2 regions of the Streptomyces sp. NPDC048442 genome follow, and region 1 is predicted to be linked to the other one. Evidence: riboswitches for the same ligand, from Rfam matches in the RefSeq annotation. Region 1 holds a riboswitch; the other holds the start of a gene.

Region 1 (7,241 bases):
GGGCGAGACGCTCGTCGGGAACAACCCGGGTGACGAGCTGGCGCGCCGGCGGAACCGGGCCGGCTGACGCTCTTCGGCCGATTGTCAGTGGCGTAGGGCAGCATCGGTGGTGTGAGGACCGCGCCGACCATTCTGCATCTCGACATGGATGCCTTCTTCGCCGCCGCAGAGCAGGCGGCGAAACCCAGCCTGCGCGGGAAACCGGTGGTCGTGGGCGGGCTGGGGCCGCGTGGGGTGGTCGCCACCGCTTCGTACGAGGCGAGGCGCTTCGGGGTGCACTCGGCGATGCCGATGGCCCAGGCGCGCAGGCTCGCGCCGAACGCCGCCTATCTGGTGCCGCGCTTCTCGCTCTACCGGACGGTGAGCGAGCAGGTGATGGAGCTGCTGGGGCAGCTGTCGCCCCTCGTGGAGCCGCTCAGCATGGACGAGGCGTTCGTGGACCTGGAGGCGGGCGGGACGGCCGCGGACACCGCGTCCGCGCGGGAGGTCGGTGAGCGGCTGCGGAAGCGGATCAGGGCGGTCACCGGGCTGAGCGGGTCGGTGGGGCTCGCGGGCTCCAAGATGCTGGCCAAGATCGCGTCCGAGCAGGCCAAGCCGGACGGGCTGGTGCTGATAACTCCGGGGACCGAGAGAGAGCTGCTCGCGCCGATGTCGGTGCGGATCCTGCCGGGGGTGGGACCCGCGACGGGGGATCACCTGCGGCGAGCCGGGATGACGACGGTGGCGGACCTCGCGGCGGCGGGCGAGGACGAGCTCGTACGGCTGCTGGGGCGGTCACACGGGGCGTCGCTGTACCGGATGGCGCGGGGGATCGACGACCGGCCCGTGGTGGCGGAGCGGGACGCGAAGTCAGTGTCGGTCGAGGACACCTTTGACGTGGATCTGCACGACCGGGTGCGGGTGCGGTCCGAGGTGGAGCGGCTGGCCGAGCGCTGTGTGGAGCGGCTGCGGGCGGCGGGGCGGTCGGGGCGGACCGTGGTGCTCAAGGTGCGAAGGTTCGACTTCTCGACGCTGACGCGGTCGGAGACGCTGCGAGGGCCGACGGACGACACCGGGGTGGTGCGGGAGGCGGCCGCGCGGCTGCTGGAGGGTGTCGACACCACGGGCGGGGTGCGGTTGCTGGGGGTGGGGGTGACGGGGCTGGCGGACTTTACGCAGGAGGACCTTTTTGCGCAGGCGGCGCAGGTTGCCCGGGAGGAGGCGGCGGCGGCGGGGGCTGTGCCGGGGACGGGGTCTGTGGATTCGGGGCGTGCGGGAGCGGTGGACGCGGTGGGGGAGGGCGTTGCGGGCGGCATTGAGGAGGCGGGGGAGAGCGGGGCGGACGAGGCAGCCGGGGCTGGGCGTGGAGCTGGGGCCGGGGGTGGCGGGGGTGAGCCGGTTTCTGCGCGGCGGTGGCATGCGGGGCACGACGTGCGGCATGCGGAGTACGGCGCGGGGTGGGTGCAGGGGAGCGGGGTGGGGCGGGTGACGGTGCGGTTCGAGGAGCCGGGGTCGCCGGCGCCGGGACGGGTGAGGACTTTCCGGGTGGACGATCCGGAGCTGGAAGCGGCGGAGCCGTTGCCGTTGGTGGGGGTGCCGGGGGAGGACGTGGGGGTTTAGGGGCGGGACAGGGGTCTGGGGCCTTTCCCTGGTGGGGCGGCGGCATGGCTGGGTGGGGTGGTGCCGGTGGGGTGGTGGTGCGGCTGGGTGGGGTCGCGTCGGCCGAGGGCGCGGCTGGATGGGGCGGTGTCGGTGGGGGGGATGGCATGGCTGGGCGGGGCGGGGCCGGTCGGGGCGGTGGCATCGCTGGGTGGGGCGGGGCCGGTCGGGGTGGAGGTGCGGCTGGGTGGGGTCGCGCCGGCCGAGGGCGCGGCAGGATGGGGCGGTGCCGGTGGGGGGATGGCAAGGCTGGGTGGGGCGTGCCAGTAGGGAGGCGGCATCGCTGGGCAGGGCGGGGCGGGGCCGGTCGGGGCGGTGGCATGGCTGGATGGGGTGGTGCCGGTGGGGTGGTGGCATGGCTGGACGGGGCGGTGTCGGTGGGGGGCAAGGCTGGGTGGGGCGTGCCAGTAGGGAGGCGGCATCGCTGGGCAGGGCGGGGCGGGGCCGGTCGGGGTGGTGGCATGGATGGGTGGGGTGGTGCCGGTGGGGTGGTGGTTTGTGGCTGAGTGGCTGTTGGTGCGGGTGAGGTGTGTTTGTCGTTGAGCAGGGTGCGGGTGTGCACGGTGTGCAGGTGGGGGTGTGTTTGGGGGCGTGGTGGTCCGTGGGGTGGGGCGGGTGTGGGGGTAGCGGGGGACCGGGGTGGGGTGGGGGTTAGGTTTCTCCGTTGGTCAGGGTGCCGAAGTCCTGGTCGGGGGTGGTCGGGGGTGCGGAGTCCAGGCCGTAGTGGTGGTAGAGCTGGAGTTCTTGTTCGGGGGAGAGGTGGCGGCCCACGCCGAAGTCAGGGGCGTCTTTGATCAGGGACTTTTCGAAGGGGATGCGGAGGGCGTTGTCGACGAGGCTGCTGGGTTCCAGGGGGACGAAGGCGTCGCGGGAGAAGAGGCCGGTGCGGACGGCTGCCCACTCCGGGATGCCCGTGGCGTCGTCCAGGTAGACCTCGTCCACCGTTCCGATCTTGGTGCCGTTGCGGTCGAATGCTTTGCGGCCGATCAGGCTGCGCGGATCGATGTCGGTCTGCACGGTCGGTCCCTTCAACTGGTCGCAACTGCTGTGTGAACCCCGTAAAACATACGAAAGAGCAGAATTGAGAGCCTGGCCACTCGAGGGATTGAGGCGGGAGTGCGCTGGTAGGCTGGCCGTGGCTGCTGACCCCGCGCGGGAGAGTCCTCCGAGGTGGATTTCGGAGGCGCCGAAGGAGCAACTCCTCCCCGGAATCTCTCAGGCCCCTGTACCGCACGGACGAGGTCACTCTGGAAAGCAGGGCGGGTGGCGGGCACGGCGCAGGCCGGTGCGTGACCCTTCCTCACCGACGGTGAAAGTCGGAGCTCCGTACGCGGTGTTCCGGTGAAGCTCTCAGGTTGAGATGACAGAGGGGGAGGCCGTCCGGGTACCCGTGCCGTGGTGCCCCTCGCAGGTCGTGTCAGACCAGGAGGCCTTCCGCAGATGACCGCCAACCGTCGTATTGCGCTCGCAGAGCTTGAGCGTGGAATCCCCTTTGAGCAGCGCCACATCGGACCTGATGACGAAGCGCAGGCCAAGATGCTCGCGCAGGTCGGTTACGGGTCGCTCGACGAGCTGACTGCTGCCGCGGTGCCGGACGCCATCAAGAACGCCGAGGCGCTGAACCTGCCGGACGCGCGCACCGAGGCCGAGGTGCTGGCCGAGCTGCGTACGCTCGCCGACCGCAACCAGGTGCTGGCCCCGATGATCGGGCTCGGGTATTACGGGACGTTCACCCCGCCCGTCATCCTGCGGAACGTGATGGAGAACCCGGCCTGGTACACGGCCTACACGCCCTACCAGCCGGAGATTTCGCAGGGGCGCCTCGAAGCGCTGCTCAACTTCCAGACGATGGTCGCCGAGCTGACCGGGCTGCCGACGTCCGGCGCCTCGCTGCTCGACGAGGGCACTGCCGCCGCCGAGGCCATGTCGCTCGCGCGGCGGGTGGGCAAGGTCAAGAAGGGAGTGTTCCTCGTCGATGAGGAAACGCTTCCGCAGACCATTGCCGTGATTCAGACGCGCGCCGAGCCCACCGGTGTCGAGGTCGTCGTCGCCGACCTGGCGGCAGGGATTCCGGCCGAGGTCGCCGAGCGCGGTGTGTTCGGTGTGCTGCTGCAGTACCCGGGCGCCTCCGGTGTCGTACGGGACATCAAGCCGGTCATCGAGCAGGCGCACGAGCTGGGCGCCATCGTCACCGTTGCCGCGGATCTGCTGGCGCTGACGCTGCTGACCTCGCCGGGCGAGCTGGGTGCCGACATCGCCGTCGGTACGACGCAGCGGTTCGGTGTGCCGATGGGCTTCGGCGGTCCGCATGCCGGGTTCATGGCCGTACGCGAGAAGTTCGCGCGCAGCCTGCCGGGGCGGCTCGTGGGTGTGTCCGTGGACGCGGACGGCAACAAGGCATACCGGCTGGCGCTCCAGACGCGTGAGCAGCACATCCGCCGCGAGAAGGCGACCAGCAACATCTGTACGGCGCAGGTGCTGCTGGCGGTGATGGCGGGGATGTACGCCGTCTACCACGGCCCGGACGGGCTCAAGGGGATCGCGCGCCGGACCCACCGCTACGCGTCGATCCTCGCCGAGGGGCTGCGCGCCGGCGGCGTCGAGGTCGTGCACGGCGAGTACTTCGACACGCTGACCGTACGGGTGCCGGGCAAGGCCGCCGAGGTCGTCGCCGCCGCCCGTGATCACGGGGTCAATGTGCGTCTGGTCGACGCCGACCTGGTGTCCGTGGCGTGCGACGAGACCACCGCGCGGGCCCAAGTCACCGCGGTCTGGGCCGCGTTCGGCGTCGAGGGCGACATCGAGGCGCTGGACACGGCCGTCGCTGAGGCGCTGCCCGACGCGCTGCTGCGGGCCGACGAGTTCCTGGCCCACCCGGTCTTCCACCAGCACCGCTCCGAGACGGCCATGCTGCGCTACCTGCGCAAGCTCGCCGACCGTGACTACGCGCTGGACCGCGGCATGATCCCGCTCGGCTCCTGCACCATGAAGCTGAACGCGACGACCGAGATGGAGCCGGTGACCTGGCCCGAGTTCGGTGCGATCCACCCCTTCGCGCCCATCGAGCAGGCCGCCGGTTACCTGACGCTCATCCGTGAGCTGGAGGAGCGCCTCGCCGAGGTCACCGGGTACGACGCGGTGTCCATCCAGCCCAACGCCGGTTCGCAGGGCGAGCTGGCCGGACTGCTCGCCGTACGGGCGTACCACCGGGCGAACGGCGACGAGCAGCGCACCGTGTGCCTGATTCCGTCCTCCGCGCACGGTACGAACGCCGCGAGCGCGGTCATGGCCGGCATGAAGGTCGTCGTGGTGAAGACCGCGGACGACGGCGAGGTAGACGTAGAGGACCTGCGGGCCAAGATCGAGCAGTACCGGGACGAGCTGTCGGTGCTGATGATCACCTACCCGTCCACGCACGGCGTCTTCGAGGAGCACGTCGCCGACATCTGCGCGACCGTGCACGAGGCCGGCGGCCAGGTGTACGTCGACGGTGCCAACCTCAACGCGCTGGTGGGCCTCGCCAAGCCCGGCAAGTTCGGCGGCGACGTCAGCCACCTGAACCTGCACAAGACCTTCTGCATCCCGCACGGCGGCGGCGGTCCCGGCGTCGGCCCGGTCGGTGTGCGCGCGCACCTCGCGCCGTACCTCCCCAACCACCCGCTCCAGCCGGCGGCGGGCCCTGAGACGGGCGTCGGTCCGATCTCTGCCGCACCGTGGGGTTCGGCCGGCATCCTGCCGATCTCGTGGGCGTACGTACGGCTCATGGGCGGCGAGGGCCTGAAGCGGGCCACCCAGGTGGCCGTGCTCGCCGCGAACTACATCGCGAAGCGTCTTGAGCCGCACTACCCGGTGCTCTACACCGGTCCGAACGGCCTCGTCGCGCACGAGTGCATCGTGGACCTGCGCCCGCTGTCGAAGGCGACGGGCGTCAGCGTCGACGACATCGCCAAGCGCCTCATCGACTACGGCTTCCACGCGCCGACCATGTCGTTCCCGGTCGCCGGGACGCTGATGATCGAGCCGACGGAGAGCGAGAACCTCTTCGAGCTGGACCGGTTCTGCGACACGATGATCGCCATCCGTGGCGAGATCGAGAAGGTCGCGGCGGGCGCATGGCCGGCCGACGACAATCCCCTCGCGAACGCCCCGCACACCGCTGCCGCGCTCGGTGGCGAGTGGACGCACGCGTACAGCCGCGAGGAGGCCGTCTTCCCGGCCGGGGTCTCGGCGGCCGACAAGTACTGGCCGCCGGTGCGCCGGATCGACGGTGCGTTCGGCGACCGCAACCTGGTGTGCTCGTGCCCGCCGATGGACGAGTACGACAACTGACGGGCGCCGTCGGTGGGTTGACATGAGTGGGGGCCGGTTCGGAGTGGATGCTCCGGGCCGGCCCCTTTGTCGTACGTCCTGCTGCGTGGTGCGTGTGGCGGCTGCGATAAGCCCCTGCGCGGATTGCCTAGGCAGCGGTGGCCACGTCCAGCGGGCGGTGCGGTGCGATGATCTGCCCGTTCGGCAGCAGTTCGCCGGTGTCCTCGAAGAGGAGGACGCCGTTGCACAGCAGGCTCCAGCCCTGCTCCGGGTGGTTCGCCGTCGGACGGGCGGCCTCCCGGTCGGCTGATTCGGCGGTCGGGCAGGACGGCTGGTGCTGGCACATGGAAGGGTTCTTTCGCTGCGTGGTGGTGGTGAAGGTGTTCCTGCGGCTTGAATCGGTGTTCATGGCCGCCCCCCGTATCAGTTGGTCCGGTCCCAGTGTTGCCCCACGGGCGTCGATCCGCAGGGATTTCACGGCAGCTCTTCTCACTGATTGAGGACGCATCACCCGTGCGGACGGTTCAGCTCAACTGGCCCCTCTTTTCGGGTGGTTCGGGGTGACCCGGGCGGGCTAGTCCGGATGGGTCATACGGGGGCAAGGCAGCGCCCCGCGCCTCCGGGCCTGGAGGGGCGGGGCGCCGTGCATGGGGACGGTCAGGCGGGCTGGCCGAGGAGGGGGGCCGACGGGACCGGGTTCAGCCGCAGGGCGAGGACGGGCAGCAGGTCGGCGACCTTGCAGGGGTGGTGCGGAGCGATGCCGGGCGGGGCGGGGGCCAGCGGCACCAGGATGTCGGACGGGGCGGGCGAGCCGGTGGAGGCGTCGGCGGTGGGGTCGCCGTGCAGCCAGAGGGTCAGCATGTACAGGGCGGGAATGGACAGCAGGCGGGGTTGGTAGGCGGCTGCCATGCCCTCGGCCTGGCGCAGTGCGCGCTCGGTGGAGCTCAGATAGGGGCCCTCGAAGAAGTGCGAGAAGGTCCAGCCGTCGGGGGTGAGTACGGTGTCGGCCGCGGCCACCGCCCGGTCGCCGTTGCGGATCAGGAACCGCCATCCGGTGAGGCGGGTGCGGGCCGGCCTGGCGCCTCCGGTGATCTGGTCCAGGACGTGGACGGGGAGCGGGAGTTCGGGAGTGAACGGCCCCTGGAGGGAACGGAGGGCCGGGGTGCGGGCCTCGGTGACGGCTGTGGGGGAGCCGAGTGCCGCGAGAACGCTGCGCAGGGCGGGCGCGGGAGCCGGGGGTACGTGCAGCGGCATGGTGGGTCGCCTCTCGCTCTGGGAGACATGGTGAAGCCTGG
Region 2 (7,241 bases), on a different contig from region 1:
CCTCGGGCGGGTGGCCGAGCACGCTCACGATCAACGGAGCGAAGATGGCCGTCAGCACCAGGAGAACGACGACCACGCCGCCGGCCAACGCGAGTTTGTCGCGCTTGAGTCTGGTCCAGGCGATCTGGCGCAGCGATCGCCCCTCGACCGACTTCCTTGCAACATCGGCGGCGACGTCGGCGGCAGCGGCCTTGTCCGCGTCCGGCGAGGTGTCGTGCAATGGTGCCGTCATCGTGGTGGGGACCCCTCTCGGCCGACGGTGGTCGGCCCTTGCCCGCCGCTGTGGCGGCTTGGAGCTTGTCGAACACAGGGCGAACGCCCCTTGATTCGGGGAGTCTTCAATGCCGGAGCCGCACCCCGCCAGACCCCCCGGCCAAAGGATGCGCAAACGTGACGCTTTCAGGGGTGTTCCGGTATCCGGACGGGGCTTAACGAGTGCCGAACAGGGGGCAATGGGGAGCAAGGTCCAGCAGTACGCCCCAACTGGCCTTCATAGCCTCTAAATTGGGACATACCCTTACCGAGACCCGCACGGCCCGCTCATACCCCGCGAACTCGGCACGCAGACAGGGGAATTGTGCCGGAGAGAGGCATTTGCTCAGCGCGAGGCAGGCCTGCCGATGCACGCTCGGGTGCACCTGCGCGGGCGCGCGGGCGCGTCGGTGTGGGCAGGTGTGTGAGTGCGGGCAGGCGTGTCAGTACGCGCGTGACGGGGGGTAGCCGTATCCCGGCGCACCGGTCGGTGCGGGCGCGTGCGCATCGCGGTCGTAGAACGGGCGGGCATTGGCGCGCAGCCACATGCCGACCGGGTCGTGCTCGTCGGTCATCGCGACCGTGGACACCGGCAGCCCGTCGGGGACGACACCGATGGACTGCTGCATCATCGCCCGCACCGCCTCGACCGACTGCCGGCTGGTGTCGTACAGGTCGAGACCGATGGCGAGGTACGGAGCGCCCAGCGCCGGCTGCACCCAGGCACGGCTGAGCGCGCGGACGGCCGGGGTGCGATGGGCGTTCTGGGACAGCTGGGCGTAGAACTGCGGAATTTCCAGCGCCGGTTCGGACATCCGCAGCGGGCCCGCGGGCATCCGGCCCAGACCTGTGGCGATGCGCCGCAGATCGAGCCAGGGGATGCCGACGCCGCCGCCCGGGGCGTGCGGGTTCAGCCAGATGCCCCAGCGGTCGGGGTAGAGGGCGCGGGCCAGGTCGACGCCGGTGCCCACTTCGTACGCCCGGTTCCAGCCGCTCGCGGCGAGCTCCTGCGCGGAGGTCACGCACGGCGCGTAGCCGAAGCCGTCGACCTCCATGTTCCCGTACTGGGCGTCGGGGGATCCGGCGGTGCCGTGCCACAGCAGCATCCACAGCCGGCCGTCCGCGAGGGCGTGCAGCAGTGCCTCGTACGCGTCGAACCGTCCGGGCGTCACCTGGCGCAGCATGTGCTCGACCTGTCCGGCCGCCGCGGTGCCTGACGCGCTCACCCTGGGTCCCGCCCCTCTTCGATCCACCGAGTCCACCGAGTCGACCAATCCGCCCCCGTGTGGCGAGGTCATCCAACCAGCTTAAGCGGCACTGGTGACACCGCGTCGGTGTCGGTTTCGACAGTCTCCCCGAAGGACCGGGGTTCCGTGTTCCCGTGGCCGGATCCCGGGTGCCCCTGTGGTTCCCGTGGTTCCCGTGGGCGGATCTCAGTGTTCGCGTTGGTAGAAGGGCCGTACGCGCTCCAGCATCCAGTCGGCCACGGGGTCCTGCTGCGCCATGTCGAGCAGCAGCAGGTGCACCGGCCACGGAACCGACTCGCGGCCGAGCGCCCGGCCGAGCGCGTCCATCGGCGCGTTGCGGTCCGCGCCCTCCCACGACGACAGCTGTACGCCGACGAACAGCACCGGGTCGTCGCCCTCGATGCTGGCCAGCGCACGGCGGGCGGTGACGACCACGCCGCTCTGCTGGAACTCGCCCGCGGCGGCGGCGAGGAAGTCGACCGGCTCCTCCTGCCAGTCCGGCTCGAACAGCCGCACCCGACCGCCGCTCGCGGGCCCGTCCAGCGGGGAGCGGCCGGTGCGGCACAGCTCGGCGACGGCGGGCGGCGGCAGCGGTGCGCCGACGTTGCCGCCCGGGTTCACGACGATGCCCAGCTGCGGCGGCAGCCCGCGGGCGAACTCCACGGCGGGCGCGACGGCGAAGGACATGTGGCTGCCCACGCACTGCAGGAACTGCTGCTCGGAGCTGAAGACGGGGACGTACGCCTGGCCGTCGATCTCCGTGGTGGGCAGGTCGAGCGGCCCCTGGCCGGGGCTGCCGCCGTTCGGAAGCGGGATCCACAGGGGGCTGCGGCCGATCGTCTCGACGAGGCGGGCGCCCGTGCCGGGACTGCCGAGGGAAGCGGCCAGCACCTCTTCGAGCTCATTCCCCGGCCACCCGGCCCCGGCCCCGAGACCAAGCTCCTGGCCCGCGCCGTGGCCCAGCTCCTGACCGGCACCGTGACCCAACTCCTGGCCGCCGCCGTGACCCAGCTCCTGGCCCGCGCCGCGACCGAGCTCCTGGCCTACGCCGTGCCCCAGCTCCTGGCCCGCACCGTGACCCAGCCCCTGGCCCGGCCCGTGACCCAACCCCTGGCCCGCACCGTGCCCCAGCCCCTGCCCCGCGCCGTGGCCGGAGCCCTGGCCCGCGACCGGGCCCACGCCTTCCGCGTCGTACTGCCCCGTCGTCTCCGGAATGTCCACGGACCCCGCTCCTTCTCGCTGCTCCCACCCTGCGCAACGACCCTATCGCCGGGCCGCTTCCCGGGCAGCGAGGGCCCGCACACCCGGCCGGCGCGGATCAGCCCGCCTCGAAGCCGATCTCCCGCAGCACCCCGGCCGCCTCCCGGTCCAGGAGCACCGCCGAGGCGCACCCGGCGGGCAGCCGCTCGCCCTCCGCCTCGCGGACCAGCGTGCCGACGGCCCGCCGGTGCCGTGCGAAGGCGTAACCGGAGACTCCGCGTCCGCGCTCGCGCTGGCCGTCCCTGGCCACCTCCGGCGTCACGTCGAGCAGCACCAGCCGCAGCCCGCGCCCGCGCCTGCGCGCCTCGCGCGCCAGCCAGCGCCGCACCCACGCCTGCGTACCGCAGTCGTGCACGACCACGCTCTCGCCCGAGCGCAGCGCCCGCCGCAGCCCGGCGTAGTGGGCGATCCGCACCAGCGGGCGGTAGAGGGCGTACGGCAGTGCGCGCGGCATTCTCCGCTCCCACCGCTCGCGCACGTCCTGCGAGTCGATCGTGCGGACCCCCGCCACCGCCCTGCGGATCAGGGTGGACTTCCCGCTGCCCGGCAACCCGGACACCACCACCACATCTCCCGCGGCGAACATCAGCAGACGCGGGCTCCGCCCCGCCCGCTCCCGCAGATCGCGCACGACCGGCACCGGCACGGGCCTCACCGCCCTCACGCCTGGCTTCGCCCCCACGCCTGCCGTAGCGGCACATGCACTGGACTGCTGCAACGTCCTCACCCCTCCCCCTGTGGGTACGACTCACCCTTGCCCAAGAAGTGTAAAGAGAAGGTAATGCGGGACAAGCGATTTGCCGACCGGAGGGGGCGTGCAATGATGTCCGCGCCAGGCACCCCCTGCGCACACCCAAACTTCACAACGGCCGCATGAATCCGCGCGGGAGAGTCCGGGGCAGCAGTGTCCCGGACGCCGAAGGAGCAAGCTCCTCCCTTGAATCTCTCAGGCCCCGTACCGCGCGGGCGAGGCAGATCTGAAAAGCGGATCACCACCCGTCACGGATGGTGGTCCCACCCAAGGTGCAAGCCGGTCGCAGTTGCCCCGGCGAACCTCTCAGGTTCCGATGACAGATGGGGAGGACAGTCCCCGTCGTCATGCCCTGGGAGTCTTTCGTCATGAGCAACGCACCCCGTCTGACCGCCCTCGATGCCCTGCATCGCTCGCTCGGCGCGACCATGACCGACTTCGCGGGCTGGGACATGCCGCTGCGGTACGCGTCGGAGCGCGACGAGCACAACGCCGTACGCACCAGGGCGGGGCTCTTCGACCTCTCCCACATGGGCGAGATCACGGTGAGCGGCCCGCAGGCCGTCGACCTCCTCAACTTCGCCCTCGTCGGCAACATCGGCACCGTCGGCCTCGGCCGCGCCAGGTACACGATGATCTGCCAGGAGGACGGCGGCATCGTCGACGACCTGATCGTCTACCGCCTCGCCGAAACCGAGTACATGGTGGTCGCCAACGCAGGCAACGCCCAGGTCGTCCTGGACGCACTGCTCGCCCGCGCCGAGGGCTTCGACGCCGTCGTACGGGACGACCGCGACGCGTACGCCCTGATCGCCGTGCAGGGCCCCGAGTCCCCCGGCATCCTCAAGTCCGTCACGGACGCCGACCTGGACGGCCTCAAGTACTACGCGGGCCTGCCCGGCACCGTCGCCGGAGTCCCGGCGCTGATCGCCCGTACCGGCTACACCGGCGAGGACGGCTTCGAGCTGTTCGTCGAGCCGCAGCACGCGGAGCAGCTCTGGCAGGCGCTGACCGAGGCGGGCGCGGGCGTCGGCCTCATCCCGTGCGGCCTGTCCTGCCGCGACACGCTGCGCCTGGAGGCGGGCATGCCGCTGTACGGCAACGAGCTGACGACGAAGCTCACCCCCTTCGACGCCGGCCTCGGGAGGGTCGTCAAGTTCGAGAAGTCCTCCCACGAAGCAGACTTCGTCGGTCGTACGTCCCTGGAGGCGGCCGCCGCACGCGCCGAGAGCGCCCCGCCGCGCAAGCTCGTCGGCCTGATCGCCGAGGGCCGCCGCGTCCCGCGCTCCGGCTACGAGGTCGTCGTCGACGGTCAGGTCGTCGGCGAGGTCACCTCGGGTGCACCCTCCCCCACGCTCGGCAAGCCGATCGCGATGGCGTACGTCGACGCGGCCTTCGCGGCCCCCGGCACGGCGGGCGTCGGTGTCGACATCCGCGGCAGCCACGAGCCGTACGAGGTCGTCGCCCTGCCGTTCTACAAGCGCCAGAAGTGACGAACGCCGCAAGCTTGGCGGCGTACCTCTGTCTCACCTCTCAAGACCCGGTTCATCAGCACTCCCCCGCATCCAGGAGAATTCAGTCATGAGCAACCCCCAGCAGCTGCGGTACAGCAAGGAGCACGAGTGGCTCGCGACGTCCGAGAACGTGGCGACGGTCGGCATCACCGAGTACGCGGCCAACGCGCTCGGTGACGTCGTCTACGCCCAGCTCCCCGAGGTCGGCGACACGGTGACCGCGGGCGAGACCTGTGGCGAGCTGGAGTCGACCAAGTCCGTCAGCGACCTGTACTCCCCGGTGACCGGTGAGGTCGTCGCGGCCAACCAGGACGTCGTGGACGACCCCTCGCTGGTGAACTCCGCCCCCTTCGAGGGCGGCTGGCTGTTCAAGGTGCGCGTCACGGAGGAGCCGGCCGACCTGCTCTCCGCCGACGAGTACTCCGCGCTCTCCGGCAACTGACAACGCCTGAACCCCCTAGGGACTCGCCTGATGTCGCTTCTCAACTCCTCCCTCCACGAGCTGGACCCGGACGTCGCCGCAGCCGTCGACGCCGAGCTCCACCGCCAGCAGTCCACCCTCGAAATGATCGCCTCGGAGAACTTCGCTCCGGTCGCGGTCATGGAGGCCCAGGGCTCGGTCCTCACCAACAAGTACGCCGAGGGCTACCCGGGCCGCCGCTACTACGGCGGCTGCGAGCACGTCGATGTCGTCGAGCAGATCGCGATCGACCGCATCAAGGCGCTGTTCGGTGCCGAGCACGCGAACGTCCAGCCGCACTCGGGCGCGCAGGCCAACGCCGCGGCGATGCACGCGCTGATCAAGCCGGGCGACACGATCATGGGTCTCAGCCTGGCCCACGGCGGTCACCTGACCCACGGCATGAAGATCAACTTCTCCGGCAGGCTCTACCACGTGGTCCCGTACCACGTCGACGAGACCGGCGTCGTGGACATGGAAGAGGTCGCCCGCCTCGCCAGGGAGACCCAGCCGAAGCTGATCGTGGCCGGCTGGTCCGCCTACCCGCGCCAGCTGGACTTCGCCGCCTTCCGCAAGATCGCGGACGAGGTCGGCGCGTACCTCATGGTCGACATGGCGCACTTCGCGGGCCTCGTCGCGGCCGGGCTGCACCCCAACCCGGTCCCGCACGCCCACGTGGTCACCACCACCACGCACAAGACCCTCGGCGGCCCCCGCGGCGGCGTGATCCTCTCCACGGCCGAACTGGCCAAGAAGATCAACTCCGCGGTCTTCCCCGGTCAGCAGGGCGGCCCGCTGGAGCACGTCATCGCGGCCAAGGCCGTCTCCTTCAAGGTCGCGGCCTCCGAGGAGTTCAAGGAGCGCCAGCAGCGCACCCTGGACGGCGCCCGCATCCTCGCCGAGCGCCTGGTGCAGTCCGACGTCACCGAGCACGGCGTCTCCGTCCTCTCCGGCGGTACGGACGTCCACCTGGTCCTCGTCGACCTGCGCAACTCGGAGCTGGACGGCCAGCAGGCCGAGGACCGCCTCCACGAGGTCGGCATCACGGTCAACCGCAACGCCATCCCGAACGACCCGCGCCCGCCGATGGTGACCTCCGGTCTCCGCATCGGCACCCCGGCCCTGGCCACCCGTGGCTTCCAGGCCGAGGACTTCACCGAGGTCGCCGACATCATCGCGGAGGCCCTGAAGCCCTCGTACGACGTCAAGGACCTGTCGGCCCGCGTCTCGGCGCTCGCCGACAAGCACCCGCTTTACCCCGGACTGAAGTAGTTCCGTAGGCTTCACCTGCAGTTCCAAATCCAGCAATACGTAAAAACGGGGCATCGCGCACACTGGACAGTGAGTGCGGTGCCCCGCCCCGTGCCCCGGGCCTCTTTTTCACCTGGCCCGCGGCAGGAGGCACCCCCGCACCTGATCTGTCGCACTTGTTCTGCCCGACGGACAACGGCGTCCGCCACCCTTCTGAGGAGTTTTTGCTGTGGCCATCTCGGTCTTCGACCTGTTCTCGATCGGCATCGGCCCGTCCAGCTCCCACACGGTGGGCCCGATGCGGGCCGCCCGGATGTTCGTGGGACGCCTCAAGAAGGACGGCCTGCTCGCCCAGACCACTTCCGTACGGGCGGAGCTCTTCGGCTCGCTCGGCGCCACCGGCCACGGCCACGGCACCCCGAAGGCCGTCCTGCTCGGCCTGGAGGGCCACTCGCCGCGCACCGTCAACGTCGAGACCGCCGACGCCGAGGTCGAGCGCATACGCG

What was found. A riboswitch is a leader RNA that binds a small molecule or an ion and turns the genes downstream of it on or off. The one in region 1 is predicted to bind glycine.
Region 2: it holds a riboswitch for glycine, as region 1 does, so the genes downstream of both, gcvT (glycine cleavage system aminomethyltransferase GcvT) here and gcvP (aminomethyl-transferring glycine dehydrogenase) in region 1, are expected to answer to the same signal.

The regions. Positions count from the first base shown of each region.
Region 1 covers NZ_JBEZKB010000035.1:77,477-84,717, reverse strand. Annotated here, with positions in the region: gene AB0D18_RS35880 (MerR family transcriptional regulator) at 1-67, shown strand, start outside; gene AB0D18_RS35875 (DNA polymerase IV) at 112-1,599, shown strand; gene AB0D18_RS35870 (PRC-barrel domain-containing protein) at 2,290-2,655, opposite strand; glycine riboswitch at 2,782-2,879, shown strand; gene gcvP (aminomethyl-transferring glycine dehydrogenase) at 3,079-5,967, shown strand; gene AB0D18_RS35860 (DUF5999 family protein) at 6,095-6,292, opposite strand; gene AB0D18_RS35855 (hypothetical protein) at 6,604-7,200, opposite strand.
Region 2 covers NZ_JBEZKB010000007.1:1,694-8,934, reverse strand. Annotated here, with positions in the region: gene AB0D18_RS12840 (ABC transporter permease) at 1-232, opposite strand, end outside; gene AB0D18_RS12835 (enhanced serine sensitivity protein SseB C-terminal domain-containing protein) at 696-1,478, opposite strand; gene AB0D18_RS12830 (enhanced serine sensitivity protein SseB) at 1,686-2,462, opposite strand; gene AB0D18_RS12825 (AAA family ATPase) at 2,818-3,345, opposite strand; glycine riboswitch at 3,634-3,730, shown strand; gene gcvT (glycine cleavage system aminomethyltransferase GcvT) at 3,879-5,003, shown strand; gene gcvH (glycine cleavage system protein GcvH) at 5,092-5,466, shown strand; gene glyA (serine hydroxymethyltransferase) at 5,497-6,756, shown strand; gene AB0D18_RS12805 (L-serine ammonia-lyase) at 6,965-7,241, shown strand, end outside.